Regions from separate parts of the Cupriavidus sp. SW-Y-13 genome, predicted to be linked through region 1. Evidence: predicted binding sites of a transcription regulator. Region 1 holds the regulator's gene; each other region holds the start of a gene.

Region 1 (5,022 bases):
GGGTTTTCGGCTCGGCTGCGGCGGCCGGGCCAGAGCCGGACAGGCATTCGCTCTGGGCCTTCTTGTACTCGTCGCCCTTCTTGCCCTTGTTAGCCTTGGCGCAGGCTGCCATCTTTTCCTGTTGTGCCGTCTTGCCCGATTTCTCGGCCGCAGCCGGAGCCGATGCGCCTTGGGCAAACGCTGCCGTGGCGAACAGCGGGGTCACCAGCACACACATCGCGATCAGTTTCTTCATGCTTCTCTCCTGGCTGTGGAAAAACACTTTCATGGGCAATCCGAACGGGATGGCGGCCATTACAGCACAAAACGGCGCGTGTGCGGCTGCCGTTGACGCAGCGGCAGGCCAGCTTGTAAGGAAATGAAAACGCCCGCTGAATGAAGCGGGCGTTTGCGGGAAAGCGATGTTCGGAAAATGCCTAGAGCAACCGGCCCTGTCCGCGTGACACCACATCGGCTTGCATGGCCGCGCGCTGCCGGTCCATGAAGTCGCGCAGCGTGTCGATGCCGCGCAGGCGCAGTATCGTGTTGCGCACGGCGGCTTCCACCAGCACGGCGAGATTTCGACCGGCTGCCACCTGGATCTTCACCATGTGGATGGGCAGGCCGAGCACGTCGAGGTATTGCGAATCCAGCGGCAGGCGCTCGAACTCGCCATCGTTGCGGCGGACGAGTTGAACCACGAGCTTGATCTTCATTTTCCGGCGTACGGCCGTTTCACCGAAGATCGTCTTGATATCGAGCAGGCCAAGGCCGCGCACTTCGAGCAGGTTCTGCAGCAGCGGCGGGCAGCGGCCCTCGATGAAGTCTGGACCCAGCCGCACGAAATCCACGGCATCGTCGGCCACGAGGCCATGGCCGCGCGAAATCAGTTCGAGGCCCAGTTCGCTCTTGCCCAGGCCCGATTCGCCCATGATCAGCACGCCCATGCCGAGGATGTCGAGGAACACGCCGTGCATCGTCACGCGCGGTGCCGAGATACGCGACAGGTACAGGCGCAGGTGATCGATCACGGCCGCCGACGATACCGGCGTGGTGAACAGCGGCGTGGACGAACGCGTGCAGCGCAGTTCGAGGTCGGGCGGCGGCTCCATGCCGTCGGCGATGACCAGGAAGGGCGGCTCGAGCAGGATCAGCTCGCCCATCTGACGCTTGCGCGGCTCGTCGTCGAGACGCTGGTAATAAAGGATTTCGGGTTTGCCGAGCACCTGGATCCGGTTCGGGTGGATCAGGTTCAAGTGGCCCACGAGGTCCGCCGCGGAGGTGGCTTCACGCGCGAACTCGACATCGAAGGCGCGGTCCGCACCTTCAAGGCCGGCGACCCACGACAGTTTGATGTCTGCTGCGTTGTCGTCGAAGATCGACTGCGAGGTGACGCCGGTGAGTTCCATGCGGGATGACTTTCAGGAGGGGGCGGTAGGACAGTGGGCTGCGGCGGGCGATTCCGGCGTTAGGGATGCCAGTCCGATAGCAACTGGTGGACGGCTTCCGGCGTGGGCAGCGTCGCCAGCCCTTCGCGCATTTCGCGGTCCGACAGCAACTGGGCAATTTCGGAAAGAATTTCCAGATGCTGCTGCGTGGCCTGCTCGGGCACCAGCAGGAAGATCAACAGCGAGACCGGCTTGCCATCGGGCGATTCGAACGGGATGGGTTCCGCCAGGCGCATGAAGCCCGCCAGCGGCTGCTTCAGGCCCTTGATGCGGCCGTGCGGAATGGCAACTCCAGCGCCAAGCCCGGTGGAACCCAGGGACTCGCGCGCAAAGAGGTTGTCGGTAACAGTGGCCCGCGCCACGCCATGGTTGTTCTCGAACAGGAGCCCGGCTTGCTCGAAGACCCGCTTCTTGCTGGTGACGGTGACGTCGAGATGGATGTTGCCAGGTGGCAGCAGTTTGGCCAAACGATTCATGGGCGATGCACGAGAAGTCCGAGTGACAAGCCGGCGCGCATGGACCGGCCCGCCGAGTTGGGGGCAATCAGGATATTGAGGTGCCAGTCGCCCGCATTGGAGCGTCCGGCCATTATAGAGCAGGGCTGCCACGCACTTGTGCGCTGCAGCGTCGCGCCTGCGGACTTCCGCCGCGAGGTCGTCGACCGGTTTGCCCACCCGAAATACTGCCCGACCCGTGCGCCTTCAGGGCGCACCGCCGGTTCCGCATGACGGGACCGTTCTGCCTGTGATTTGTGGTGCAGCATACACCGACATGCGAGAGATGCGAACACCTTCGGTGTATCAATTCGTCGCTTAGTGGTGTCGAGGTAACGCGTGAGGAATGGAAAGTTGTGCGGCAACCGGACGCCCCATCAAAAAAGCCGCGCAGATGCGCGGCTTTGCTCTCTTACTGTCAGTCCTCTCAGGACAACTGAAACTGTCGTTTCGTTGCGCTGGTTATTGTTGCTGTAGCTGCGCTTCGGCCATCTGGTACTTGACCGCCTCGCGGTCATGCCCTTGCACGCGATCCTTGTAGCGGATCACCTGGCGGTCGAGCTTGTCGACCAGACAGTCGATCGCCGCGTACAGGTCTTCATGATGGGCTTCGACGAAGATGTCCTTGCCTTTGAGGTGCAGATTGATTTCCGCGTACTGACGCTTGTCCTTTTCCTTGTGATTGTCGACTGATAGCAGCACGCTTACGCCAATGACCTGATCGAAATGTCTGACAATTCGCTCCAGTTTCGTTTCCACATACTCACGCAGCGGGGGCGTGATGTCGAGGTGGTGTCCACTGATCTTGAAGTTCATAGCGCTTCTCCTTCTGAAAGAGCCGCACCAGGCAGGCGGTTACGGCTCGGCTACAAAGACTTGCGGAGATTCACTGCGGGGATTTTCAATGCTTCGCGATATTTCGCCACCGTGCGGCGTGCGACCACAAAGCCCTGTTCGCCCAGCAGTTCGGCGATGCGGCTGTCGGAAAGAGGATTCCTGGGGTCTTCGGCTCCTATCAGTTGCTTGATCAGCGCGCGTATAGCCGTGGATGAGGCCGCGCCACCCGTCTCCGTGGAGACGTGGCTTCCGAAGAAGTACTTCAACTCGAAAGTACCCATCGGCGTGGCCATGTACTTGTTCGTTGTGACCCGGGAAATGGTCGACTCGTGTAAACCCAGTGTATCGGCAATTTCACGCAAAACCAAGGGGCGCATCGCGATTTCCCCGTGCGAGAAAAAGTTCTTTTGACGCTCCACAATCGCCTGCGACACCCGCAGGATCGTATCGAATCGTTGCTGGATGTTCTTGATGAGCCACCGCGCTTCCTGCAGCTTTTGCTGCAGTCCGGCAGCCCCTGCCTCGCCCTTCGCACCGCGCAGAATCTGCGCGTACATATCGTTGATGCGCAGGCGCGGCATCACGTCCGGATTGAGCTGCGCGATCCATCCGCTGCCGCTCTTGCGCACAAACACATCCGGCACCACGAAGTCCGCTTCCGGACGGCTGTACGCGTGTCCTGGATACGGTGCGAGGGAGCGGATCAATTCGTGCGCAGCCTTCAATGCTATTTCGTCCACCTGCAGGGCTTTCTTGAGCCGGGTGTAATCCCGTACGGCCAGCAGTTCCAGATGATGATTGACGATAGTCAGCGCCAGTTCGCGCTGCGGGTGCTTCAACCGCTTCAACTGCAAACTCAGGCACTCCGCAGCGTTGCGTGCCCCGACACCGGGTGGATCGAAGCTCTGCAGCAGCGTAAGTATCGCCTGCACCTCATCCACTTCGAACTCGAGTTCTTCCGGGAGTTCCGAACAAATTTCCTCGAGCGAGGCGCTCAGGTAACCGTCGTCGTCGAGCGACTCGATCAGGAAAATGGCCAGGCCCTTGTCGCGCACCGAGATCTTGAGTGGCGTGAGCTGCTCCATGAGGAACTCGCGCAGCGTCGGATCGGCGTCGCGCAGTTGCATCGGCGTCTTCTCGTCTTCGTCGCCTTGCGGGCGTCGCGCGAAGTCGTCGAGGCTCCAGTCGTTGCCGTAGTCCTCGCTGCCGGTATCGTTGTAGTTTTCCTCTTCGCCACCCGCCGCGCCATCGGCACGTTCGGTGCCGTTGGCCTGGGGTTCGGCCGGTGCGGGTGCCGGTGCGGTCTGGAGGTTGACCGAGCCGTCCGCGGCCACGCGCAGCGGACTATCCAGCCAGTCGTTCTCGCGCTCGAGCAACGGATTTTCCGTCAGCGCCTGCTCCACTTCCTGCTGCAGTTCCAGCGTGGAAAGCTGCAACAGCCGGATCGACTGTTGCAGCTGCGGGGTCAGGGCCAGATGCTGGGAGAGGCGGAGCTGAAGCGAAGGTTTCATGCGACCTATTCTATGCGCATCTTTCCGTTGTTGGAACGGAATTTGCTAGAACCTATCGCCCAACCTTGCGTGATCGGAAACGGCTTTGGAAAAACGGTGTGCAGCGTGGGCAGAAATTGCCGCACCGCACGCATCACATGCGGAAATTCTCGCCCAGATAGACGCGGCGCACAGATTCGTTGGCGATGATTTCCTCTGGCAGGCCGGATGCCAGCACCGTACCTTCGCTGATGATGTACGCGTGGTCGCAGATGCCCAGCGTCTCGCGAACATTGTGGTCGGTAATCAGCACGCCAATGTTGCGGGCCTTCAGGAAACTCACGATCCGCTGGATTTCGCCCACGGCGATAGGGTCCACACCGGCAAACGGTTCGTCCAGCAGGATGAAACGCGGCGACGACGCGAGCGCGCGGGCAATTTCCACCCGGCGGCGCTCACCGCCCGACAACGACAGTGCCGGGTTGTTGCGCAGGTGCGCGATCTGCAGGTCGTCCAGCAGGGAGTCGAGCCGGCGGTCGATCTCGGCCTTGGTCAGCGACTTGCCGTTTTCCACCTGCAGCTCCAGCACGGCGCGGATGTTTTCCTCGACATTGAGCTTGCGGAAGACCGACGCTTCCTGCGGCAGATAGGACAGGCCCATGCGCGCGCGCTCGTGGATCGCAAGGCCGCTGATGTGCTTGTCGTCCAGCACGATGTCGCCTTCGTCGAGTGCCACCAGCCCCACGATCATGTAGAACGATGTGGTCTTGCCCG
Region 2 (5,022 bases), on a different contig from region 1:
GGGCCCGGCTTCTACCAGTAGCCGGAACACCGACAGGCGTATCGAATGGGCAAGCGCGGCAAGCGCTTCAAGGGCGTGGTCCGTTTTCATGATTCGACTATATTCGAATTATGAAAACTTGCAAAGTGAATTTTGTATGACGACGGGCGAGGAAGCCTGCACTGGAGAGTGCGAATTGCCGGCAGACGAGCTGCAAGCTCGCCACCCGGAGTTTTTTGCCGAGTGATCTGCAATGCTGGAAGACCTGCCGGTATAGCCGCCGACCTAGTGCGTGGAACGCTCGTGAGGACGCAGGTTGTGCGTCGCGGCTATGGACCGCTCAATAAGCGTGTAGGCGGCATTCAAATGTGAGCTATCCCCGGACTGGGCGGCCAATAGCTCAAGTGCGCGCAGCAGGGGATCAGCGACGTCTGTGTTCCGTTGGCTCAACGCCAGTGCGTACGCGGCATAGACGGCTTCCGCCAATGGAAGGGAAGACAAGTCAGTCATTGTGCACTTCCAGTGCCGGGCGATGATGTATTGGCGCCCAATCAGGGTGGTCCTATTCACACTATCGACCTTGCTACAGGGGGAAGGTCAAGCGGCTTATGCATCTCGCCGGCCGGGCGGCCGGGTTCCGCGCGAGAACTTCGTGCTTGACCTGTCGCTCGCTCGTAGCTCAACACGGCAAATATGTCGCTCGGTCCCAACGTGACGTCTAGTTGCAGATGGCACATCCGTTCCTACTTTTCCGCATTCATCGTCAGCGCGGCAATGAGCCCGGCCTTGACCAGCAAGTCCTCTGGCACTACCTCGTAGGCGGTCCCACCAACGTCGACGGTGCGACATTCGGAGTCGCCGCAAACCGAACAGCAGGGGCTGCTGCCTACCGAGGCATTGACCCATTCCTCCATCGGTTTTCCCGCAATCCAGATCCGATTGGATTCAGACGGATTGGCCTTGAAGGTGGCGTCATCAATCTCTCGAGTCTCCAATACTGGCTCGATGCCCAGCGGCATCAACTGCTCGCGCAGTTGCCGGTAGGCCCGCTCAACCTCATCTCCGGTGCCAGCGCATCGTGGGCAAGTTTCCCCACCGGAAACGAGGCGCTGCCAAACGATAGGAAGTGTCTTCACGGTGTTACCTCACAGAAGATGGATCGGGCTCGCGGTTTGGCTCGCGAGCGACCAGATGCTCCAGGCCCTTGACTCCGACTGGGGACTCGGAGAGCCACGGTATTAGGGCGCAGCTTTGCGCCAGCTCGTCGACGACGCGGCGAATGAAAGGCACCTCGTAAGCGCCGCGCTGGCACAGCACGGGGTGCGTCGTCCCACTCGCCAGGAGCGATTGGTTGATGACCCACGCGTAAGGCTTGATACCAGCTCGGGCCAGGTCCTTGGCAAGACGCTCCGCCTCGTGAACGGGCGTGGCCTCCGGCAAGGTAACAATAAGCACTCGCGTATAGCCAGGGTCGCGCAGCCTGGGCAACAACTGCCGCACAGCCTCAGGCATATCCCCTTGCGTGCGCATCACTTCCCGGTGGTAGGCCTCCGCCGCATCGAGCAACAGGATCGTGTGGCCTGTGGGGGCCGTGTCCAACACCACGAATCCGTCCTTGCCTTCGTCGACGGTGCGGGCAAAGGCTCGGAATACGGCAATTTCCTCGGTGCATGGCGAACGCAGGTCCTCTTCCAGCATCGCGCGCCCAGCGGCGTCGAGTTGCTGGCCAGCCTTGGAGAGCACCTCCTCCGTGTACCGTCGCACTTCCTCCGCTGGGTCGATTCGGGCGATCGTCAGGCCAGGAAGCTCGCCTTCAATGGTGGCGGCAATATGCGCAGCCGGGTCAGTCGTTGAAAGCACGACCCGATGGCCCTTCTTCGCAAGTGCCACGGCAACTGCTGCAGCGACAGTGGTCTTGCCCACGCCGCCTTTGCCCATCGTCATGATGACGCCATGGCCGGCCGACGCCATGCGCTCGACCAGACCGCTCAAGCCAGGTGGCAAGCTGGTTTCGGGCATCTCGTGACTGGTCGGCAATGCCACAGTCTCGGGATGGGCCATTTCGCGTAGCGCGTCCAATCCGACGGTGCCACGCGGCAGGAAGGGGATACGCGCCTGCGGCAACCCGGCCAATTCGGCCGGGATGTTTGCCAATGCTTCGTCCGCCAACTGCGCCATGGCCGTCGCCGTTGGGTCGCCGGAGCCGGCGTCCGTGAACAGGCCATTGATGACCAGGGCCTGGTTACGTATCCCAAGATCCGCCAGTTCGGCACCCGTGCGATTGGCTTCCCTCAAGGATGCGGTATCGGCACGGGCAACCAGGATGACCGTGGTCTCGTCTGCATTGGAAAGACGATCGACGGTTGCCGCGTATAGCGCCTTCTGTTTTTCCAGCCCGGCCAGCGGACCGAGGCAGGAGGCGCCGCCAGTGGATGAGGAAATGAACTCGTCCCATGCCGAGGGCATTGTCAGCAGACGCAGGGTGTGTCCGGTGGGAGCCGTGTCGAAGATGACATGGTCAAAGTCGGCCGTACCGGACGAGTCGCCAAGGAGTTTCGAGAACTCGTCGAACGCAGCAATCTCGACGGTGCACGCGCCGGAGAACTGCTCCTCCATGCTTTGGATTGCAGCAGCCGGCAATATGCCTCGGTAAGGGGCCACCATCCGCTCCCGGTAGGCGTGTGCCGCCGCTTCCGGGTCGATGTTCAGCGCGTGCAGGCCAGGCGCCCCGGGGATCGCCGTTGGCAGTTGACTCAGGCCTACGCCCAGCACCTCGTCCAGGTTAGACGCAGGGTCCGTGCTAACGATGAGCACCGAACGCCCGGCTTCGGCCAAGGCCAGCCCGGTGGCACAGGATAGCGAGGTCTTACCGACCCCGCCTTTCCCGGTGAAGAACAGATAGCGGGTACGTGTAGAAGGCAAGGTCATGGCGTCCCCGCTTCAACAGCAGCCGGAGCCGGGTGTGCAGCTACCCGCCTTGACCCGCGGCTTCTCGGCCGTTGCCGGCGCAAGATTGAGCTTCTGCGCCAGGTGTTGGCGCGAGGGGTACATGCCGGTGGATACAATATGGCCATCGATTGCAATGATGGGCAGACGATCCATGCCACCCTCCATTTCCTTGACCACAGAGGGGTTGGCCACGAATGCTTGAGGCTCCTGCCCCAGGTTGTACCGGGTCACAGTGACACCTTGTTCTTCGACCCATTTGAGGTCGGCCGCGAATTGCGCCAGGATCGGATCTATATCCACGCCACAGACCCCCGTCGAGCAACACATGGCAGGGTCAAACACTTCCAGCTTTTTCATGATGACTTCCTTTCAAAAAGTCGGCCCTCGGGCTCGCTGACAGCAATCGGTGAACGGTGTGCGGTGTTCAGGGAGACGGGAAGGAATCGCTCCGGCGTTCCCATAATTCCATGTTTCCAATATTATCAAAATAAAGAGATTGCATGCGCTGTTTTCCTTGCGCTAGATCAGACTACCCACTGTTTGTTTGATGTGCTCTATGGCGTACAAACATCGTGACCATCGGCGCCGCTTTATTTTGCTATGCAACTTGCAGTGGGGCTGTCATTGCCCTAGAAATTAGTTACACAATTCCAGAATTATCAAGATCTAGTCGCGTGATCCCTCGGGGAGCGCGGCCGCCCGGCAAATCGCCCTCTAAAGCCCCGCGACCACGATGTACCTCAGGCCACCCAGCTCGGTCCGAGATCGCATTTGGAAGGAGGGCGACATGTCAATTTCGCGCAGGCAGTTTCTGAAGGCTGCTGGCGGTTCCGCGGCCGGCGTAAGCATCTCGGGTACGGTGGTGAGTCCGGCCGGTGCTGCCGCGCCACCAGCGGACGTAGGTCGCACGACCTTGCCATTCAAGCCTAAGGTGATCGCACGGGCTGGCCAGCTTCGGCCCAACACACCGGTCACCTTTACGTACCCTGATGCCTCATCGCCATGCGCGGTAATCAAGACGGGTGCGCCGGTTCCAGGTGGCGTTGGCCCCGACCGTGACATTGTTGCCTACAGCACGCTCTGTACGCACATGGGTTGCCCGGTCGCCTATGACTCCACGGCGCGCACATTCCGATGCCCCTGTCATTTCAGCATCTTTGACCCCGAGAAGTCCGGGCAGATGGTATCCGGCCAGGCCACCGAGAATCTTCCGAGAATCCAGCTCGAGTACAGCGCCGCAGATGGCAGCGTGAAAGCCATTGGCGTCGACGGGTTGATCTACGGCCGTCAAGCCAACCTGCTGTAAGGGGGCACTGCCATGGCAACGAACAAGGATCGGGTGACATTGCCGCCCGTGAGCGCGCAGCGGACCAACCTGACATGCCACTTCTGCATTGTCGGATGTGGGTATCACGTCTACAAGTGGCCGGAAAATAGCGAAGGCGGCCGAGCGCCGGGCGAGAACGCACTCGGCCTGGATTTTCGCAAGCAGCTTCCACCGCTGACTGTGATCATGACACCTGCCATGCAGAACACGATCGTCGATCGCGATGGCCGGCGCCAGAACATCATGATCGTGCCTGACAAGCAGTGCTCGGTGAACAAGGGGCTCTCGTCCACGCGCGGTGGTCAACTGGCCAAGGTAATGTTCACGCCGGATGGCGTGGGCCGTGCGCGACTGCGCAGCCCGCGCGTCTATGTTTCCGACCAGTGGGTGGACACCAGTTGGGACGATGCCCTTGCACTCTATGCCGGCCTGACCAAGAAGATCCTCGATCGGGACGGCCCCGCCGCACTGGCGTTTGACTGCTTCGATCACGGTGGCGCTGGCGGTGGCTTCGAGAACACCTGGGGCACAGGCAAGCTGATGTTCACGGCGCTGAAAACGCCGCTGGTGCGCATCCATAACCGCCCGGCCTACAACTCCGAATGCCACGCCACGCGCGAGATGGGAATTGGGGAGCTGAACAACAGTTACGAGGACGCGGAACTAGCCGATGTGATCATGGCGATTGGCTGCAACTCATACGAGACGCAGACCAACTATTTCCTCGCCCACTGGCTGCCGAACCTGCAGGGCCAGACGATGGACAA
Region 3 (5,022 bases), 750 kb from region 1:
CTGTGTCCAGTCCAGCGTTCGCGCGCGCTCCGCGAGCGTGGCCAGCACGTCGAGACGCGCCAGCGCGGCGGCCACGCGACGCAGGCTGCCGATATGCGGCAGCAGCGTCTGGAGCAGCGCCTCGTACAACTGTTTCTCGCGTGCCAGCGCACGGTCCTGCGCCGACAGCGCCTTGTCCTCGAAGGCTTTCAGTTCTGGCGTGATGTAGCGCTCGGCGTTCTTGAGCGTCTGGCGGCGCCGGTAGTCGTCGGGTACCTTGTCGGCTTGTCCGTTCGTGACCTCGATATAGAAGCCATGCACGCGGTTGTACTCGACGCGCAGATTGGAAATGCCGGTGCGTTCGCGCTCGCGGGTTTCCAGGCTGATCAGGAATTGCCCGCAGTTTTCTGAGATGTCGCGCAGTTCGTCTAGCTCCGCGTCATAGCCGCGCGCGATCACGCCGCCGTCGCGAATCACGGTCGACGGCTCGTCTGCCACGGCGCTCGCCAGCAGATCCAGGCAGTCTTGCGGGACATCGAGTTCCTCGAGCGTCTCGGCCAGCAGCGCGGCGTCATCGGCCAAGGTGACACTGGCCTGTACCAGCGGCAGGCCACGCAGCGTATCCCGCAGGGCCGACAGGTCTCGCGGCCGTGCCGACAGCAGTGCGAGCCGCGCCGTGATGCGCTCGACGTCGCACAGCTTGCGTAGATGCGACCGGACAGCGTCGGGGTCTTGTGAGATGAGCGCGCCAATGGCTTGCTGACGGGCACGCGGCAGTGCCGGATCGCGCAGCGGATGATGGAGCCAGTGCCGCAACGCGCGGCTGCCCATTGTCGTGGAGCAGGTGTCGAGCAGCGAGAACAGCGTGGGCGATTCGCCGCCGCGTAGCGTCTCGGTCAGTTCGAGATTGCGGCGCGTGGCGGTGTCGATGCCCACGAACTCCGATTCGCGCTCGACGGTCACGCCTTGCACGTGGCGCAAGGACTGGCCCTGCGTACTTGCCGCGTAGTTGAGCAGCGCGCCCGCAGCACCCAGTGCCGCGCCAAGTCCTGCGCAGCCGAACGGCTCCAGGCTGGCGACACCGATCTGCTCGCGCAGGCGCCGCGTGCCGGCTTCCTGGTCGAAATGCCATTCGGGCAGCCGCGTGCGCGCACAGGCCAGGGCGGGCAGTTCGATGCCATCGGCGTAAAGCAGTTCGGCGGGGCGGACACGTTCCAGTTCGCGCGACAGTTGCGCGCCATCGCATTCCATCAGCCGCAGTTCGCCGCTGGCGAGGTTCAGCCATGCAAGACCGGTCTTGCTGACGCCGCGTCGCGTGGTCTGCTGGTGGACGGCCATCAGGAACGAGTCGACCTTGTCCGACAGCAGCGCGGCATCGGTCAACGTGCCCGGCGTCACGATTCGCACGACCTTGCGCTCGACCGGCCCCTTGCTGGTGGCCGGGTCGCCAATCTGCTCGCAGATCGCCACGGATTCGCCCAGCTTGACCAGTCGTGCGAGGTACTGATCCGCCGAGTGGAAGGGGATGCCCGCCATGCGGATGGGTACGCCACCGGACTGGCCGCGTGCGGTCAGCGTGATGTCGAGCAGCCGAGCGGCCTTCTCGGCGTCGTCATGGAACAGCTCGTAGAAGTCGCCCATCCGGTAGAAAAGCAGCGTGTCCGGGTGGTCCGCCTTGATGCCGGTGTACTGCTGCATCATCGGGGAGAGTTTTTCGGCTTGCCCGGACTTGGCCGCTTTATCCACCTTGGCCGTCTTGGCCGGCTTCTCGGAATGTTCCGGGACAGCCGAGTCGCCTTGGGTGGCTATTGCGTCAACGGCGTCAGAGCGGTTGTCGCCGACCGTGGCGCTGTCGGTTGCGGGAAGGTTGGAAAGGGTTTCTGCGGACATGCGTTCCTCGCGGGCGGTCTGGCAGGGCCGCCGGTGTATCGGTTGCCACATCGGGGATGGCTGGCGGTACGTCCGGATGCCTCGGGGCATCCGCGCGGCCAAGCCATTCCTTCCGTGGCGCAAAGCGGCATTTTACTGCCTGGTCAACCCTCGGCCCATGCGGCGGATTCTCATTTTTGAATGAGACGTTTCGCCTCTGACGAATTTTTGGTGGGACGCTTCTTGGCGAAGTGCAGCATGCCGGGATTTGTCACCTGGTCCGGCAGCGCACATCGAACTTGTCAGCCCGAAGGTACGCGCGACGTGACCGGCGGACAGAATTTGTCACTTCCGGGGTCGTTCAGACATGGCACAAAGCTTGGATAGGACCGCAGGCACCGGCACGAATCCAATAAAACGCCGACAACGGGACGAGTAAGTATGCGCAGCAAGAAAGCGGGAATGGGGCCGGAACAATCCGAAAGAAAGCGCGGCAGGCTCGAAAGGGGTTTTGCGCTGATCGAATTGATGATCGTGGTGGCAATCATCGGGATCCTGGCCGCCATTGCCATCCCGACCTACCAGGATTACACGGTCAAGGCGCAGGTGGCGCGAGCGTTCTGGGAGGCATCGGCCTACAAGATCCCGGTGGAGGAGCGGCTGCAGCACGGCGTGCATGCATTCCCCGATGCCAGGGACGCACTGGGCTATATCCAGTCGCCGCTGACCGCCACGCCTAATACTTTCGTGTTCAACGCGGATGGGTCTGGTGCCATCGTGGTGTTGCTGGATGGCGATGTGCATGTGGCCGCCCGCAACACGCGTATCACGGTGGGGCGGCTGACCGATGGGACGTGGAACTGCGCGGTGCGAGGCGGCAGCGATGGTTTCAAACAGAACTACCTGCCCACGGCCTGTACCCTCGACAGGAGCGCCTGACGGCGCCCCCCCGGCGAAGATCAGTCCTGGATCGGCTTCAGCTTCGGCTTGGCGTTGTCCAGCGAGAACGGCGTCAGCAGGCGCACCATCTGCGCAAATGCCTTCGGGTTGCCGGCCAGCACTTCGCCTTGTTCCATCTGGCGCGATTCGCCAGCGTAGTTGCCCACCAGGCCGCCGGCCTCGGTGATCAGCAGCATGCCGGCTGCCATGTCCCACGGTTTCAGGCCGGTTTCGAAGAAGCCATCCAGGCGGCCGCAGGCCACATAGGCCAGGTCCAGCGCTGCGGCGCCCGGGCGGCGCAGGCCAGCGCAGCTACGCGTCATCAGCGAGAAGATTTCGAGGTACTCGTCCATGCCGTCGAGATCACGGAACGGGAAGCCCGTGCCGATCAGGCAGTCGGCCAGCTTGTCGCGGCGCGTCACGCGGATGCGGCGGTTATTCAGGAACGCGCCGGCGCCCTTGCTGGCCGTGAACAGTTCGTCACGCGTGGGGTCGTAGACCACCGCCTGCGAGGGTACGCCCTTGTGCAGCAGGCCGATCGAAACCGCGTATTGGGGAAAGCCGTGGATGAAGTTGGTCGTGCCGTCGAGCGGGTCGATGACCCAGGTGAATTCGCTCTGCTCTTCGCCTTCGGCCCAGGATTGGCCGGACTCTTCCGCTAGAATGGCGTGCTCGGGGTAGGCGGTGCTGATGATCTCGATGATCGCCGCTTCGGCTGCGCGGTCGACTTCGGTCACGAAATCGTTGTGCTGTTTGCGCGAAACGCGCACCAGGTCGACGTCCATCGACGCACGGTTGATGATGGAACCCGCCTTGCGGGCCGCCTTGACGGCGATATTGAGCATCGGATGCATGAATCTCTCCAGACGGCGCAGCAAGGCATGGATCGCGCGGCGTCCCCGCCAGCATGGTGGTCAGGAATGCGCGAATGCCCGGCGTTGGCCGAACAACACAACGGATTGTAGAAGAACGAGGGGCGCCGCCGGTTCTGGCGACGCGCCGCAAATTGAAGGCAGCATTGTATAGGAAACCCGGCCCGCCGCACGCCTCGATGCGGTAATCGGTGACGACGGGCCATCCCAAATGACTGAAGCGTTGAATCAACCGGCCGGACCAGATCCGGCATCCCCGGCATCGTGTGATCCGGGGAACATTTTTTCCCGGGTCCGTGTGGTGCTCGTGGAGACAAGCCACCCGGGCAACGTGGGTTCGGTGGCGCGTGCGATGAAGACCATGGGCTTCGGTGCAGCGCCGGGCGGCCTTGTGCTGGTGTCGCCGCGCGAGCCTGATGTGTTGGCCCATGCCGATGCCGTGGCCATGGCCAGTGGCGCGGACGATGTGCTGGCGGGCGCCCGTATCGTCCCCGATATCGAGACCGCGCTGGCCGGAACGGCCTTTACCGTCGCGATGACGGCGCGCCAGCGTGAATTCGGCCCGCCCCGCCTGCTGCCGCGTGCGGCGGCGGCGCAGGCACACACGGTGCTGGCCGGTGCGGACGACGCAGCCATGATCGCCTTCGTGTTCGGCAACGAGCGTTATGGCCTGCCCAACGAGGCGGTGCTGCGCTGCTCCGCCGTGACCCATATCCCGGCCAATCCGGCCTATAGCTCGCTGAATCTCGCGCAGGCGGTGCAGTTGATCACCTACGAAATGCGCCTGGCGCTGCTCGATGGGCAAGTGCCGCGCGGCGAGGCGGCCTCGGACGCCACGCCCAATATCGGCTATTCTGGTGAGCCTGCCACGACCGAGCAGATCGAATCGATGTTCGGGCATCTGCAGGCGGGGCTGGCGGCTATCGGGTTTCTCGATCCTGCCAATCCGCGCAAGCTGATGCCGCGCCTGCGCCGGATGTTTGCCCGCGCCGGCCTGGAGCGCGAGGAGGTCAACATCCTGCGCGGCATCGCCAAGCGGATGCTGCTGACGGGCGGCAAGCCCGCCGGCGCGGACGCTGCAGGGCAGGTTGACGACGATATCGACAAGGACATCCATCCGTGAATTTCTACCCGGCATTCGCACCGCACGACGATACCCGAGGCGCCTCCCGCCATCTGGGGTCGTGCGGCTGTTGCCGGCTGCCGGATCGATGTTGAGGGCACTGCGACCCCAAAGGCCCTGACAGCGTCAGGGGCGGCGGCAGGCTCGCAAATCTCTTACACTCGCTGCTCGCATGCGACCGGACCGTCCCCCCACGGCCGCACAGAGCGCAGTACCCGCTTACCGCTTATGACCGCGCCG

What was found. Region 1 encodes sigma-54, which starts transcription at its own class of promoters, with help from an activator protein. Its sites were predicted from a motif close to TGGCANGNAANCTGCTTT; they were not measured.
Region 2: GA566_RS32825 (arsenate reductase (azurin) small subunit) is a predicted target of sigma-54. The motif match lies at 3,525-3,542, and genes of this name have one in related genera.
Region 3: GA566_RS33185 (pilin) is a predicted target of sigma-54. The motif match lies at 2,217-2,234, and genes of this name have one in related genera.

Annotation. Positions count from the first base shown of each region.
Region 1 is NZ_WHLX01000001.1:380,517-385,538, forward strand. Features, by position in the region: gene GA566_RS01785 (PsiF family protein) at 1-235, opposite strand, end outside; gene hprK (HPr(Ser) kinase/phosphatase) at 417-1,388, opposite strand; gene ptsN (PTS IIA-like nitrogen regulatory protein PtsN) at 1,448-1,903, opposite strand; gene hpf (ribosome hibernation-promoting factor, HPF/YfiA family) at 2,384-2,737, opposite strand; gene GA566_RS01805 (RNA polymerase factor sigma-54) at 2,788-4,269, opposite strand; gene lptB (LPS export ABC transporter ATP-binding protein) at 4,403-5,022, opposite strand, start outside.
Region 2 is NZ_WHLX01000005.1:245,885-250,906, forward strand. Features, by position in the region: gene GA566_RS32805 (helix-turn-helix transcriptional regulator) at 1-90, opposite strand, end outside; gene GA566_RS32810 (DUF2703 domain-containing protein) at 723-1,115, opposite strand; gene arsA (arsenical pump-driving ATPase) at 1,120-2,907, opposite strand; gene arsD (arsenite efflux transporter metallochaperone ArsD) at 2,920-3,285, opposite strand; gene GA566_RS32825 (arsenate reductase (azurin) small subunit) at 3,716-4,234, shown strand; partial or broken gene GA566_RS32830 (arsenate reductase (azurin) large subunit) at 4,247-5,022, shown strand, end outside.
Region 3 is NZ_WHLX01000001.1:1,130,526-1,135,547, forward strand. Features, by position in the region: gene mutS (DNA mismatch repair protein MutS) at 1-1,680, opposite strand, end outside; gene GA566_RS33185 (pilin) at 2,290-2,787, shown strand; gene GA566_RS05205 (inositol monophosphatase family protein) at 2,808-3,641, opposite strand; gene GA566_RS05210 (RNA methyltransferase) at 3,871-4,782, shown strand.